3 regions of the Microbulbifer sp. S227A genome follow, and region 1 is predicted to be linked to each of the others. Evidence: predicted binding sites of a transcription regulator. Region 1 holds the regulator's gene; each other region holds the start of a gene.
What was found. The regulator LexA, encoded in region 1, represses DNA repair genes until DNA is damaged. The targets are predictions, from matches to a motif close to ACTGTNTNTANANACAGT.
Positions count from the first base shown of each region.

Region 2: uvrD (DNA helicase II) is a predicted target of LexA. The motif match lies at 2,608-2,625, and genes of this name have one in related genera.
Region 3: ACP15R_RS19595 (VRR-NUC domain-containing protein) is a predicted target of LexA. The motif match lies at 2,385-2,402, and genes of this name have one in related genera.

Region 1 covers NZ_JBNAFZ010000004.1:470,079-475,448, forward strand. Annotated here, with positions in the region: gene trpD (anthranilate phosphoribosyltransferase) at 1-103, shown strand, start outside; gene trpC (indole-3-glycerol phosphate synthase TrpC) at 100-912, shown strand; gene moaC (cyclic pyranopterin monophosphate synthase MoaC) at 909-1,385, shown strand; gene glp (gephyrin-like molybdotransferase Glp) at 1,382-2,554, shown strand; gene lexA (transcriptional repressor LexA) at 2,626-3,324, shown strand; gene ACP15R_RS12745 (ComEC/Rec2 family competence protein) at 3,318-5,370, opposite strand, start outside.
Region 2 covers NZ_JBNAFZ010000009.1:254,675-260,044, forward strand. Annotated here, with positions in the region: gene gstA (glutathione transferase GstA) at 1-15, shown strand, start outside; gene ACP15R_RS20415 (multidrug effflux MFS transporter) at 25-1,269, opposite strand; gene hexR (transcriptional regulator HexR) at 1,508-2,362, opposite strand; gene uvrD (DNA helicase II) at 2,658-4,874, shown strand; gene ACP15R_RS20430 (TRAP transporter substrate-binding protein) at 4,980-5,370, shown strand, end outside.
Region 3 covers NZ_JBNAFZ010000009.1:57,804-63,173, reverse strand. Annotated here, with positions in the region: gene ACP15R_RS19600 (ATP-dependent DNA helicase) at 1-665, opposite strand, end outside; gene ACP15R_RS19595 (VRR-NUC domain-containing protein) at 662-2,329, opposite strand; gene ACP15R_RS19590 (zinc-binding dehydrogenase) at 2,558-3,586, shown strand; gene ACP15R_RS19585 (DUF1330 domain-containing protein) at 3,762-4,319, shown strand; gene ACP15R_RS19580 (zinc metalloprotease) at 4,691-5,370, shown strand, end outside.

The DNA.
Region 1 (5,370 bases):
AACCCTGCGCGATGGTGTGGCCATGGCCGTTGAAAGCATCGACAGCGGTGCCGCCCGCAACAAGATCACCGCCCTCGCGCGCATCACACAGGAGCCCGCATGACCGCCACGATTCTCGACCAGATCAAGGCCTACAAGCTTGAAGAGATTGCCGCGGACAAGGCGGCGCAGCCGATCGATCAGGTCGAAGCCGCCGCGCGCATGGCTGGCCCGGTGCGCCCCTTTGCCGAAGCGCTGCACCAAGCCAGCCGTGGCGGCTATGGGCTGATCGCCGAGATCAAGAAGGCCAGCCCCTCCAAGGGCCTGATCCGCGCCGATTTCGACCCAGCCGCGCTGGCCCGTGCCTATGAGGCCGGTGGCGCGGCCTGCCTGTCGGTGCTGACCGACGGCCCCAGTTTCCAGGGGGCCAAACCGTTTCTGACCCAGGCCCGCGAAGCCTGCGCGCTGCCTGCTCTGCGCAAGGATTTCATGTATGACCCCTATCAGGTCGTCGAAGCCCGCAGCCTGGGCGCGGATTGCATCCTGATCATCATGGCCAGCGTCAGCGACGAGCAGGCCGCCGAACTTGAATCCACGGCCATCGAATGGGGCATGGATGTTCTGATCGAGGTGCATGACGCGGCAGAGCTTGACCGTGCAACGCGGCTCAAGAGCGGCCTGATCGGCATCAACAACCGGGATCTGCGCACCTTTGAAACCTCGCTCGACGTGACCCGCACCCTGAGCAAACTGGTCCCGGCGGATCGCGCCATCGTCTGCGAAAGCGGGCTGAACAGCCCCGAGGAACTGGCCGAAATGGCGCGGTATGGTGTACGCGATTTCCTGATCGGCGAGAGCCTGATGCGGCAACAGGACGTCACCGAGGCAACCCGCGCCCTGCTCGAAAACCCGCTGACGGCGGGGGGCATGTGATGCCCCTGACCCATTTCGACGCGCAGGGCGACGCGCATATGGTGGATGTCTCGGACAAGGCGGTGACCGCGCGGGTTGCGGTGGCCCGCGGGCTCATCAGCATGAAGCGCGAAACCTTTGAAATCATTTCCGAAGGCCGGGCCAGCAAGGGCGATGTTCTGGGCGTGGCCCGGCTTGCCGGGATCATGGGGGCCAAGAAGACCCCCGAGCTGATCCCGCTGTGCCATCCGCTGCCGATCAGCAAGGTCGCGATCGAGCTGACGCTGGATCCGGACCTGCCCGGCGTCGCGATCGAGGCCACGGTCAAGACCACCGGCCAGACCGGCGTTGAAATGGAGGCCCTGACCGCCGTGTCCACCGCAGCGCTGACGGTCTATGACATGACCAAGGCCGTCGACAAGGAGATGCAGATCGGCGGCATTCGCGTCATTCTGAAAGATGGCGGAAAATCAGGGCGATACACCGCAGAATGATATCCGTTTCCCAAGCCCGCGCGGCGCTGTTCGACCTGGTCAAGCCGCTGCCCGCAGAAGAGATCGACCTGATTGACGCCGCCGGGCGGGTCCTGGCACGCGAGGTGTTTGCACAGCGCGATCAACCGCCCTTTGCCGCCTCATCGATGGACGGATACGCGGTGAAATCCGCCGAGGTCGAGTTGCACGCAATGTTCAAGGTGGTCGGCGAAGCCGCCGCCGGGCATCGCTTTGACGGACCTGTCGGTGCCGGACAGGCGGTGCGCATCTTTACCGGCGCGCCGGTTCCCGAGGGCACCGATTTCGTGGTCATCCAGGAAGATGTCAGCCGCAGCGGCGATCTGATCACCATCACCGACGATCCGGGCGGCAAGAGCAATATCCGCCCCGCCGGCGGTGATTTCACCCGGGGCACGCCGGTTTCCGCCCCGCGTGTGCTCGCACCGCAGGACATCGCCCTGCTTGCCTCGATGAACATCGCCCGTGTGCCCGTGACCCGTAAACCGGTGATCGCCATCCTCGCCACAGGGGACGAACTGGTGATGCCCGGCGAGACACCCGGCCCCGATCAGATCATCGCCTCCAACAGCTTTGGTCTCAAGGCCATGGTCGAACAGCTCGGGGCCACCGCGCGCCTGTTGCCGATTGCCCGCGACAGCCTGTCATCGCTGCGCATGGCATTTGAGCTGGCCACCGGTGCCGATCTGATTGTGACCATCGGCGGGGCCTCGGTCGGCGATCACGACCTGGTGGCGCAGGCCGCCGCCGATCTCGGGATGGAACGGTCATTCTACAAGGTGGCGATGCGCCCGGGCAAGCCGCTGATGGCGGGCCGGCTGAACGGGGCCGCGATGGTCGGATTGCCCGGCAACCCGGTCTCGGCCATGGTGTGCGGACATATCTTCCTTGTCCCGATGGTCCGCGCGATGCTGGGCCTTGGCTCCGACCTGCCACCCCTGCGCCAGGCTCGGCTGGACGCCCCGCTGACGCGCAACGGCCCGCGCGAACATTACATGCGCGCGATCGTCAGCGATGGCCAGGTCAACGCTTTTGACAACCAGGACAGTTCGCTGCTGACCATCCTCTCACAGGCCAACGCCCTGCTGGTGCGCGCGCCGGATGATCCAGCGCAGAAGGCCGGGGCCATGGTCAACTACCTGCCGCTCTGAGGCCCGAGAGTTGACACAAAACGAGAACATGTCTAGAACAAATGCAAACCCACAGGCAAGAGGTTCAGGCAATGTTGACCAAGAAGCAGTTGGATTTGCTGGAGTTTATTCACAAGCGCGTCCAACGCGACGGTGTTCCTCCCAGTTTTGATGAAATGAAGGCCGCGCTGGATCTGCGCAGCAAGTCGGGCATTCACCGGTTGATCACCGCGCTTGAAGAGCGAGGCTTTATCCGCCGCCTCGCGCATCGCGCCCGGGCAATCGAGGTTGTCCGCCTGCCCGAGAGCTTGGGAGGCGAACCGACCACCGGGTTCACCCCGCGCGTGGTCGAGGGCGGCAAATCTCCAGCGTCCCATGCGGCCCCTGCCGCCCCGGCGACATCCAGCGCCACGGATGTGCCGATGATGGGGCGGATTGCCGCCGGCGTGCCCATCGAAGCGATCAGCCATGTGGAAAACCAGGTCGCCGTGCCGTCACAGATGCTGTCCGCCACCGGCGATCACTATGCGCTGCAAGTGCGCGGGGATTCGATGATCGAGGCCGGGATCAATGACGGTGACGTGGTGGTGATCCGCGAAACGTCGGCGGCGGATGACGGGGATATCGTCGTTGCGCTGGTCGAAGATCACGAAGCGACGCTGAAACGCTATTACCGGCGCGGCGGTTCGATTGCGCTCGAAGCTGCGAACCCCGCCTACGAGACCCGCGTGCTGCCCGAGCACAAGGTCAAGGTTCAAGGCAGGCTCGTTGGTTTGATCCGCACCTACTGAGCCCGGGCAAGTCGGGTTTGCGGCCTGTCGCGCGTGTTCCAGAGCCGTCGCCCGGCGGCCTGCTGCGCGGTGACAACGCCGTTCTTGCTGATTGCGAGGCTGCCGGTGCGCAGCAACCGCTTGGGATCATAGACCTCGCAGGGCCCGTCAATTTGCAGGGGCACCGAGGCAATCACCACCTGGTTCTTGGTGCAGGCTGACATCTGCGCCGCACCGGTCTTGCCGATCACGTGGATGATCTCTGCCCCGCCCGCCGCCATGACGCGAAGCTTGCCCGCCTCGCCCGGCCAGCGCAGCGCGGCCATTTCCTGGTCGACGCCGTCGCCGTCATTTTCCAACCAGTTGCGCGCCACGAACCCGGCCCCGCGCGGCTTGCTCAGGGCGCGCCCCTGCGCGGTCATCACCCCGACAAGCCCGCCGCTATCGGCCACAAGGATGGCGGGGCGCTGCGCCTGCGACCAGAGCGCAAAGGCAATGATGACCGGCACGACGCCGACAACCCGTGCGCGCCCCTGCCACAGCATCAGCCACAACATGCCCAACGCGATCATCGGCAGCACCATCGGCCCGGGCCCCGGAACATGACCCTGCGCACCCGACAGGCCAGACACCCAATGCGCGACGCCAAGTATCCATGACAGGCCCCAGCCCATGGGCACCAGCCCCAGCCATTCGAGCCCGAGGGGCGCAAGACACAGGGCGGCCACCGCCGCCGGGATCACCAGCACCCCCATCAACGGCACCGAAACCAGGTTGGCGATCAGCCCGTAATGCGACAGGGTGTTGAAATGGGCCGCCCCCACCGGCGCGGTGGCAAGCCCCGCGATCGCCGAGGACATCAACACCCCCAGAACCGGCTTGGCCCAGCCCGGTGCCCGGGGCAGGTCCGCATCCCGCAGCCAGCCGAAAAAGGCGATCAAGGCGGTGGTCGCGGCAAAGGACATCTGGAACCCCGGTCCCAGCAACGCCTCGGGGCGCAGGAACAGAACAACAAGCGCGGCCATGGCCACCGCGCGCAGGCTGAAGGCGCGCCGATCCACCAGCACCGCGAGCAGGACCACCGCCACCATGATAAAGGCGCGCTCGGTCGCGACATTGCCGCCCGACAGCGCCAGATAGACCGCCGCGGCGCCAAGCGCACCGAGGGCGGCGAGTTTTTTCACCGGGACGCGCAAGGCCAGCGCCGGAAACAGTGACAGGCCCATGCGCAGGAGCGCAAAGACAAAGCCCGCCAACAGCCCCATATGCAGCCCGGAAATCGCCAGCAGATGCGCCAGGTTGCTGGCCCGCAATGCATCAAGCGCGCCCTGCCCGACGCCGCTGCGATCGCCGGTGGTGACAGCGGCGGCAAACCCGCCCACATCGCCGGGCAGGATCGCACGCACCCGTTCGGAAGCGGCCATGCGCAGGGTAAAGACGCCCAACCCGTCCTGCCCCATGCGCCCGGGCGCGACCGTCAGCACCGGATTGCGCGTATAGCCGACCGCGCCCAGCCCCTGGAACCAGGCGTGACGCTGAAAGTCGAAACCACCGGGTTCAACCGGCCCCTGTGGCGGCGAGAGATGCCCCGTGGTCATGATTCTCTGGCCCGGTTCGAGCGGCACCGGCGGGCCATGCAGCGAAATGCGCACCCGGTCGGGCCGGCGCGCCGGGGCGACCCGTTCCAAGGTGACGCGATCGAGGGTGACGCGATCGAGGGTGACGCGCATTGCGTCCGACGCGCTGCGATCCATCGCGACGATGCGCCCTTCAATCGGTCCGTAATAACGCCAGTCCAGCACCGGTGCGGCGGCAAGATGGGCGCGCACCCCGGACAGACCGAACCCGATCGCCACGAGCATCATCGCCCATGCCAGCGCCGACCAGCCCCCTGGCCAGCGCATGGCAACCGCCGCACAGATACTTCCCGACACGCAAAGCGCTGCATAGATCGGCGCGCCAGGTTCGACCGGAAGCGAAAAGTAGCTGCCAATTCCAATCGCGAGACAGACCGGCGCCCATGGAAACAGGTGCCCCCTTTGGCAGAGCAACACCATGTCGCCCCAG
Region 2 (5,370 bases), on a different contig from region 1:
GAGGGTTTGATTTAACCCGGGACGTCACTTTCTTTCTGATATCTCGATCGGCCGCCGCGCTTTCGCCACAAACAGCACCAGGCACAGCGCGGCGGCCGAGCAGCACAACATCCCCGCCGCAATCGGCACCAGGGTGCCGGTGTGCACCGCGCTCACGGTGCCACCAAGTACCCCACCAAAGATAAACAGCGACGCGCCGAACAACGCATTGGCGGTGCCGCTGATCGAGGGGAAGAACTCCAGGTAACAGGCCGCCGAATTGGGTGTAATCAGGCCGATGGTGGCCATCGCCAGTACCAACGGAATCATCCACGCCAACAGCGGTTGCTGCGCGCCGTAGTAGAGAGTGCTGGCCAGCAACAAGGCACAGAACACCAGTTGCAGCGCGATACCCGCCAGCAGGATCTGACGGGGCTCGAAGACTTTCAGCAGACGGATATTCAGCTGCACGAGGATCACCAGGCCCAATACGCTGCTGCCGAACAGAATTGGGAAGGTTTGCGGGCTGACTCCGAAATGCTCCATAAACACAAACGGCGCGGTGGTGATGTAGATGAACATGCAGCCGCTGATAAATGCCTGTCCGAACAAGAAGCCCAGTGCCCGTGGGGTGCGAAAAATCTCCGCGTAGCCCTGAAACATACTGTGCGGGGACTGGCGCTGGCGCCGCGCACGGCGAAAGCGCGACACGGTTTCCGGCAGAATGCCGCGTACCAGCACCATCATGGCCAAGCCATATACCAGCAGGAAGATAAAGATCGCTTGCCAGTTGCCAAAGGTCAGCAGGGTGGAACCGATCACCGGTGCTACCATCGGTGCAATCAGCATCATGGTGGCAATCAGCGACATGATGCGTGCGGCCTCGCGGCCGTGGTACAGGTCGCGCACGATGGCGCCGCAAATCACCGTGGCAAACCCGCCGCCTGCGGCCTGGAAGAAGCGCAGCGCCACCAGCATTTCCACGCTGTTGGCAAATAGAATCAGCGTGGTGCTGACGATAAACACGCTAAGGCCAATGGTGCCCACCAGAATACGCCCCCAGCGGTCCGACAGTGGGCCACCAAACAGCTGTCCCAAGGCAAAGCCCAGCAGATAGCTGGAAACCGAGTGCTGCACCTGTGCGACTTCCACGCCCAACGCGACCGCCATCGCGGGAATCGCCGGCAGATAGGTGTCGATGGCAAACGGGGTCAGCGCGACCAGCGCGGCGAGACAGGGAGCGAGCCAGCGCGGCGGGCGGCCGTCGGCGTCGAAGAAATTCGGGGGCATAACAAACCGGTAAATAGGGAAACTACGGGTACAGCGGCAACGCCTGTGGGAGCCCGCGAGCCGATGCTCAAAGCATAGTTATCGGCAGATATTGCCTGCGGGCGGCGGCATAGTAGCGGGCGCGCCCGGCAGATGCCATGGGTGCTGGGGAATATGCGGTGAGTAGTTTTCTAGTAAGGCGGGATAAGCGCTGCCAAGAGCAGCGCGTTCACAGCAGATAGCCGCTTTTTGTACTCTTTTAGTGCTTTTCTTCGCGCAAATTGTACAGGCCCTGCTTCAGCTTCAGCAGGTGTTCCTGCAGCTGCGGGCCCTTGCGCTGGGCCACGCCGATGGCGAGCACGTCGATCACCACCAGGTGGGCGATACGCGAGGACAGTGGGGTGTAGAGTTCGATGTCTTCCTCCACATCCACTTCCAGCGGAATGCTGGATTGGCGGGTCATGGGTGAGCCGCTGGGGCCGAGGCCAATCACCGTGGCGCCCTGCTGCTTGGCCATTTCCATGGAACGTAGCAGCGAGGAGGTGCGGCCGCTCTGGGAAATGGCAACCACCACGTCGCCGGGCTGCATGCTCATGGCGGACATGCTCTGCATATGGTGATCGGAGTGGGCCGCGGTGGCCATCTGCAGGCGGAAGAACTTGTGCTGGGCATCGGCGGCAACGGCACCGGAGGCGCCAAAGCCAAAGAATTCCACGCGCTTGGCGGCGGCGATGGCGGAAATTGCCGCTTCCAGGGCGCGCCCGTCAATCTTGTCGCGCACGTTCAGCAGGGTATCGACGGTAGAGTCGAACACCTTGCGCTTGTATTCGGCGATGGAGTCGGTTTCGGTGACCGCGATCTGGCCAAAACTCGGGCTGGAAGCCAGCTGCTGGGCCAGGTTCAGCTTGAATTCCTGGAAGCCGGAGCAGCCCACGGCGCGGCAGAAGCGCACCACGGTCGGTTCGCTCACCTGTGCTTCAGTGGCGAGATCGACAATACGCATATGAATGATTTCGCCCGGATTGGCGAGGATATATTCCGCAACCTTGCGCTCTGATTTGCGCATGGAACTCAGCTGCTCGCTGATTTTTTGCGTGACTTCCGCTGGCTTCACGACAACACCTTCTATGGTTCAAGTTGTGCAGTTTAGCGGCATGGCTCGGTGCTGGCGAGTGTTGGTGTTGCTTGATCGTGCTCTCGTGGCGGCACTGCCGCCGGGTATGCCTGTGCGAGCACGGGCTAGGCGCCCCCCCTAAACCCATCCCTGGGGGCTCTTCCGCGAGGTCCCTCTCGCGGAAGGTCTCGCACAGGCATACCCGACACCAGCACCTTATCGTCGACCAATGTTGATCCGAAAAACCTGTTCATATAAACAGGTGAATGGCACTTCCTCTGATACAATCCGCCCCATGGACGTATCTGAACTTTTAGACCCCCTCAACGACCCCCAGCGCGAAGCCGTGGCCGCGCCTCCGGGCAATCAATTGGTTCTGGCCGGTGCCGGCTCGGGCAAGACCCGCGTGCTGGTGCACCGTATCGCCTGGCTGATGCAGGTGGAGGGGGCGTCGCCCTACTCCATTATGGCGGTGACCTTTACCAACAAGGCGGCGCGCGAGATGCGCGGGCGTATCGAGGAGCTGCTCGGGGTAAACACCTTTGGCATGTGGGTGGGTACCTTCCACGGCCTCGCCCATCGGTTGCTGCGTGCGCACTGGCAGGAAGCGAAGCTGCCGCAGAATTTCCAGATTCTCGATTCCGACGATCAGCTGCGCCTGATCAAACGGGTGCAGAACGAGCTGGGCCTCGACGAGAAGAAGTGGTCACCGCGGGAATCCCAGTGGTGGATAGGCGCGCAGAAGGATGAGGGAATTCGCCCCCAGTATATTCAGCTGACCGGCGATCCCTGGCTGCAGACCATGGTGCGTATCTACAGCGCCTATGAAGAGGCCTGCCAGCGCGCCGGCGTGGTGGACTTTGGCGAGCTGCTGCTGCGCGCCCACGAACTGCTGCTGAACAACGACGGCATCCTCGCGCATTACCGCCGCCGCTTCCCGTTTATCCTGGTGGACGAATTCCAGGATACCAATACCATTCAATACGCGTGGCTGCGCCTGCTCGCTGGCGACCAGTGTGCCATTACCGCGGTGGGTGATGACGACCAGTCCATTTACGGTTGGCGCGGTGCCAAGATTGAGAATATCCAGCACTTCGAAGCGGATTTGAAGGACGTGCAGACGGTGCGCCTGGAGCAGAACTACCGCTCCACCAGCACCATCCTGAACGCCGCCAATGCGGTTATCGCACACAACTCCGGCCGCCTCGGCAAACAGCTGTGGACCGAGGGCGACAAGGGCGAGCCGATTTCCCTGTATTCCGCCTACAACGAACAGGACGAGGCGCGCTTTATTGTCGAGCGCATTCAGGACTGGGTGCGCGACGGTAACCGCCGCGACAGCATTGCCATTTTGTACCGTTCCAACGCCCAGTCGCGGGTGCTGGAAGAAGGCCTGTTGCGTGAGCAGGTGCCCTACCGCATTTACGGTGGCCAGCGCTTCTACGAGCGCATGGAAATCAAGAATGCGCTGTCCTACATGCGCCTGATGACCAACCGCCACGATGACACCTCATTCGAGCGGGTCGTCAACACGCCCACGCGCGGCATCGGTGCGCGCACCGTGGATACGGTGCGGGCGTTCGCCCGTGAGCACGGCTGTTCCCTGTGGAGCGCCGCAGAAAAAATGCTGCAGCAAAAGGTGCTTGCCGCCCGCGCCGGCAATGCGCTGGCGAATTTCCTCAGCCTGATCGACGCGCTGGACGAAGAGAGCACCGACAAGACCCTCGACCATATCGCCGAGCTGGCCATCGAGCAGACCGGTCTGATCGAATTCCACGGCAAGGAAAAAGGTGAGAAGGGCCAGACTCGCGTGGAGAACTTGCAGGAACTGGTCAGCGCCTGCCGCGGCTTCGACGGTATTCCCACCGCCGATGCCGACGGCGAAACGGTAGACGAGGAGGAAACCCCCCTGCTCAACCAGTTCCTCGACAGTGCCGCACTGGATGCCGGCGAAGGTCAGGCGGACGAGTTTGAAGATGCGGTGCAGTTAATGACACTGCACTCCGCCAAGGGCCTGGAATTCCCGCTGGTATTTATGGCCGGTGTGGAAGAAAACCTGTTCCCGCACAAAATGTCGGCTCAGGAGCCGGGGCGCATGGAGGAAGAGCGTCGCTTGTGTTACGTGGGTATTACCCGCGCCATGCGGAAGCTGTACATCACCTACGCGGAAAGCCGTCGCCTGTTCGGCAGCGAGACTTACAACAAGCCGTCGCGGTTTGTGAGCGAGATTCCGGTGGAGTATATCCACGAGGTGCGCCTGAAAACCGAAATCTCCAAACCGCTGTTCCAGCCTAATTATGGGCGAGTGGGCCAGTTCTCCGATCCGGCCCCGGAGTTCGACGATGACCTGCCTCCGCTGGCACTGGGCGGCCGTGTGGATCACGCCAAGTTCGGCGAAGGCACCGTCGTGCAGTTCGAGGGCTCCGGCCCGCGCGCGCGCGTACAGGTCAACTTCGACGACGCCGGTAGCAAATGGCTGGTAGTATCCATGGCCAAGCTGCAGCCGCTGTAAGTTCTTCTAATAGCGTTGAGTGCTGAAAACTAGGGTGCGTGAACCCGCATCCACCACCCCGGGCCAGATGCCCGGGGCCAATACACAATAAAAACTCAAACGGACATGAAAAAAATAAACTGGTATCCCCCCGTTATCTTGGGCCTGCTTGCCCTGTTGGTGCTGACGTTTGGCAGCCTGGTGATTTCCCGCTCGGATCAAGAGCACACCGTTACCGCGCTGGAAAATGCCGGCCAGCAGAGCTTTGAGTGGAAGATGGTTACCACCTGGCCGAAGAACTTCCCCGGCCTTGGCAGCGCCCCCGAGCGCTTTGCCAAGAACGTGGATGCCATGTCCAACGGCCGCCTGAAGATCAAGGTGTTTGGTGCCGGTGAGCTGGTGCCCGCCATGGGCGTGTTCGGTGCGGTATCCAGCGGTGCGGCGGAGGCCGGCCATGGTGCGGCCTATTACTGGAAAGGCAAAATCCCCGCGGCCCAGTTTTTTACCGCGGTGCCGT
Region 3 (5,370 bases), on a different contig from region 1:
AGTTCGCGCTGGCCGGCGCGGTAGTCTGGAAATGGGAATGCCAGTGCGCGAGCCGACGCGCGCACGGTATGTCGGTGCGCCTGCCAGCGCCGATGCCACTGTATGTAGGTGGTGAGCGCCTCGCGGGTAAAGGCCTCTAGTTCTCCCCAGCGGAACTCGCGGGATTCGGGGTAGGTTTTCTTGTCCTTGAGGTTGTGCCAGAGCATTTGCAGGGCTACCGGCGTAGCTGCCGTGAACTGGTGCTGCAGGCCGTAGCAAAAGCCGTAGATCCTCAGCTGTGCCCAGTGCAGGGCGCGCGCGGATTCCGCGAGTGCCTCCGGTGGCACATAGGTGGTTTTGATCTCGTCGAGTTGGACTGGGGTATGCAGGTCCACCTGGGGGTGGAGTATGTCGACGCGCCCGCTCAGCGTCACTGCCTGACCGTCCTGCTCCAGTTCTACTTGCAGGCGATATTCCGCCTCGCTGCCTTTCGGGCGTTTGCGTTGCAGACGCTGGTGTGCGCGGATGCCCTCCGCGGCAGTGGGCCCACCGTGCCTGTGTTCGCTAACCAGATCGCCACTGCGACAGGCAAACGCTACCAGCTCCCCTACAGAGAGCTGCAGGGTATCCTCTGCTGTTGGGCGACACTCAGTGTCTTCCAGAGGGGCGTTCAGGGTGCCAGTCACAAAGTATCCCACTCAACATGCAATACCCGGTGCGGTATCTGGTTTTGGGCGAAATAAGCCAGCCAGCGCTGCTGGTTTTGCTGCAGGCGATCCCCCGGCCCTTTGATTTCTACCAGTTCATAGCCGCCATCAGCGGGGAACAAGATCAGGTCCGGAAAGCCGCTGCGGTGATGGGCAATGTCGTTCAGCAGCCGGCGAAACAGTGCCAGCCAGTGCTCGGTGGGGATCTGTGACAGTGCCAGTTCCAGCAGTGGCTCCGAAAGCCCGTCCCAGTGCACCAGCGGGTTAGCGATACCACGCTTCTCGCGGAAGTGGTGCCATACCCATTCGTCGAGCCCGGTTTCCTGCAGTTCGGTCAGGCGCTGGGTGAATGCCGCCCGCCGCTGTGGATAAAAATCTGCACTGCGAAAATCGCTCGGCGCAACCTGGAATGGATTGAAGAAAGCACCGGGAATTGGCGCGAATACGATATCCCATATGGCCAGGCCCAATACGCCGTTGATCAGTGTGTTTTCCACATAAAAGCACTGATTGCCGGCGGCGGCGTCTGCGAGATAGTGTGCAGCCCGGACTTCCACCCGCTCATTGGTTTGCGTCAGGGTGACGGTGTGCGTGGGTGCCCGATAACGCTTTGGCGCAGGCCAGGTGTCGCAGTGCGAGGTTTTCTTGGCGGTGCGATGACCGAAGCTCGCAGCGAATTCGCGCTCCTGCTCATTCTCCGGTTGCGCCAGTATCTGGGCACAGATAGTCAGAGCCGCATCGGTATTGCCTTGAGTGGCGGCGATACGGGCGCGGCGCTCGCGCGCCGGCGGGCGCTGACATTGTTGGTACAGCGTATTGGCCGCTTCCAATGCTTGCAGCCGCTCCAGCTGGCGCGCCAGTGCCAGGCGCAGGCGATCCAGTCGCCGTTGCAGTGTGGTATCACCTTGCGGGTTTTCCGGCAGTTCGGCGGCAAGGGTGGTGATGGCTTGCGCATCAGCGCTGAGTGCCTGCTCCAATTGTGCGAGACAAGCGTAATAGTGCAGATGGCGCTCGACCTGCGCGCGGCTTTTAAATGGCAGTTGCGACTGCTCCAGCGGATAATTTTCGTAGCGGAACAGTCCAAGATCCCGCAGTACGTAATCGGTAAGGTCCTGATTCAGGTTGCCGAAGAACAATAGCTTGAAGGTCTCGAAGTGTGCTGCCGCCTGTACCGCGAGCAGAGGTTCATCAAAGGTCAGCTGTGCGCGAACAGAGTCGTGGTCTTGCTGCAGGAGTGCCTGCTCCAGTGCCGGGCGCTTGAGTGTTTTGGGCAGCGGTTCGAGGCTATAGGCTAGCAGTTCGTTTTTGGTGAACAGCGGCAGAATGTCTGTCAGGTCCAGGGCCGGATCGCGCAGGAACAGCCCAGCAGTTGCCAGGGTTTCCACCGCGTGCGGCAGGTTGTGAATTTCCTGGTACGCCAGTTTGGATTGCCGAAAGAGTGCACCAGCGGTGGAGGGCACTCCCTTGCGTGACAGCAGGCGTACATAGAGTTTCTGGCTATCGGTATCGAGTGCGCAGAAGCACTGGTGGAAACACCGCTCTTCGTCAGACAGCAGCGCGTCATAGCGCGTTACCACAAATTCCACTAGGGCGTGGAAATTGCTTAGGTAATAGTCTGGTGCCAGTTCGACGGGCTCGGCCATGGGAGTTTCGCTAGGGAAATCAATTGCTGTTGAAGGGTATGGGCGCCATCCAGGGGCTGTATGGTTATACAGCATGTGTGGAAGTGGGACAAACTTCACATCGACCGCTCATCCATGCACGGTTCACTGGCGCTGGGTCGTGAAATATCGTTACTCTCATATACCGATATAGAGGCGATACAGTACCGGTCCGAATTAGGTTTGGGAAAATAAACTAAGGAATGACAGATGGAGCAAATCCGGCACGTATGGCGTACACGCAAGGCCGGTGCGATCAGCAATCTACGGCTGCTAGAGGAGCCGCTTGCGCCCCTCGTTAGTGGCCAGGTGCGCGTGGCGGTGAAATCCGTCGGGCTTAATTTCGCGGATATTTTTGCGCTGACCGGTTTGTACTCCGCTACGCCGGAAGGCAGCTTTATCCCCGGCCTGGAATTTGCCGGAGTGGTAAGTGAAGTGGCCGCGGATACGCAAACCGATTTAAAAGTGGGAGACCGTGTGTACGGTTGTACCCGTTTTGGTGGCTATGCCACCGTGATCGATATTCCCGCGCAACACTGCCGCAAGATCCCGGATGCCTGGAGTTTTGCCGAAGGTGCCGCCTTTCCCGCCCAGAGCCTCACCGCCTACTATGCGCTGACCAATCTGGCGGCAGTAAAGCCGGGGCAGCAGGTGTTGATTCAAAGTGCTGCGGGCGGTGTGGGTTTGCAGGCGATGCGCATGGTGGAGAAGATGGGGGCCATCCCCATCGGCACGGTCAGTTCTGAAAACAAGTGTGAGTTTCTTGCCGCGCAGGGTTTTACCGATGTGATTGTGCGCGGCGAACATTTTGCCGATCAGTTAAAACTGCAACTGGGCGGGCAGCCACTGCATGCCATTCTCGACGGGATTGGCGGCAAGCTCCAGCAGCAGTGTTTCGCGGCGCTTGCGCCGACCGGGCGTCTGGTAGTATTTGGTGCGGCGGAGTTTACTCCGGGCGATAAACCTAATTGGCTGAAAGCGGCCTGGTTGTACCTGAAGCGTCCGCGCTACGATGTGATGGACATGATCAGCACCAACAAATCCGTGCTGGCCTTTAACCTGATCTGGTTATGGCAGGAACAGGCATTGTTCGATGAGCTGTTAGGCGGCTGCGCGAGCCTGGATTTACCCGCCCCCCATGTTGGTCACGAATACGACTTTGCGCAGGCCCACGATGCCATCGAGTGCCTGCGCAGTGGCAATTCCATTGGCAAGGTGGTGCTGAATATCAGCAGCTAAATTTTACGGTTACTGTTTTTTACTCCACGGTACCGCCATACGCTAATGCCCAGACCTAGTGGGGGTGACGTCCGCCAGATGCTCGTCGAGAATCTGCATGTGTTCCTCTTCAGTTTCCAGAACCGCACCCGTTCAGCATGGGGCAACTGGAATACACGATGGTGGGGGTCGTCTTGTGGTGCTGAACATAAGACGCTTTTGGATTCAATTACTGCGCCAGATTGTCGCAGGATTGTTTTCATCTTTCCCGCATCCAAGCATCGACAACGTGCGTCTAACTATCCGATATGATCCATTCGTAGTAAATCGAGAGAAACCAATGATGATTCGAGTAGCGCTAGTGGCCACTTTATTCACTGTCCTGTCGGGCTGTGTGTCGATCAATGTGACGGATAGCGGCCAGAGTGGCTATAGCAATAGCTGTAACCGCACGGCTTATCTGGTGCACAGTGGCACATTACGCAGTGAAGGCGCTCTGGCCAGTTATCGGGCAGCTTACGCCGAGGAAGTGGAAGATTATGATGGCCTGGTACTGACGCAGCAATCACCCAGTACAGTAGTGCACGGTGCCCAGTCAGGCGCGGAAGTTCTCATGCTGACGCGCTTCCCTTGTGAGAGTCGTGCAAAAGACTTCTGGCGAAGCCAAACCAATACCGAGCTGGCTGTGCTCCGCGATCAGGCTGGTGACTTTATGGTAGCCATCTACGAACGTGGTCTACACGTCAATTTCTAGGCAGCCTTTCAGTGTCGTTTGACACTGTAAAATGACAACCGCTAAGCACGGCCGCGCCATTGATGGCGCGGCCGTTTTTTATCTCGTCGTAACTCTTTCGTGCACAGAAACCGGATACAGTGGATACGCGACCGAATAACGAGAACTTTTAATTGGCACTAAAGTGCCTATTGCTGTGCTGTCGATTTTTTTGTAGCGAAGAAAGAAAGGTCCTAGTGATCCCTGTTTTGAAAACGGTGCCAAAATAAAGGATTTAACGCCGTTATTATAACCGTATGCACTAGTTCTATTGACTTTAGTTTGGTTAAGAGACGAAGGTTGGTTCGGTCTGAAGAGGTATCCACTCGAATAATAAAGTTAAGGTCAGGGTTATGAAAAAAACCGCTCTCTCAGTATCAATCAAAACAGTTCTGTCTCTATGTCTGTTAGCGTCACCGGGTGTCGCACTTGCGCAAAGCGGTGCTGCCATGGACAACGCAAACAATAATGCCAAGTTCAAGCGCTGCGGCACCAAGCATCCCTCAATCCAAGAGGCAGCTCTGAAGGAGCAGCACTTTACTGCCATGCGGGGCAAACCGGGTGGTGGAGATGACGGCGGTTATACACCGCGTCCGGCTGGTTCGGTGAGTGTCGATGTCCATTTTCATGTAATCACTGACAGTTCCAATAATGGCGCGCTCTCCAGTGGTGAAATCAACTCGCAGATGGCCGTGCTCAACGATGCCTACGCCGGCACGCCGTTTACATTCAACCTGGTCGCGACCACGGTGACTGCGAACAATGCTTGGTACAATGTCGGGTATAACACGTCTGCGGAACAGCAGATGAAAACTGCTCTGCGTCAGGGCGATGCCGGCACGCTGAATATCTACGCGGCGAATATTGGCGATGGTCTGCTTGGATGGGCTACCTTCCCGAGCAGCTATGCGTCTGCTCCATTGGATGACGGCGTGGTGATTCTAACGGACTCAATGCCTGGCGGCGATGCGGCCCCATACAATGAAGGGGATACACTGACTCATGAAGTCGGGCACTGGCTGGGCCTGTACCA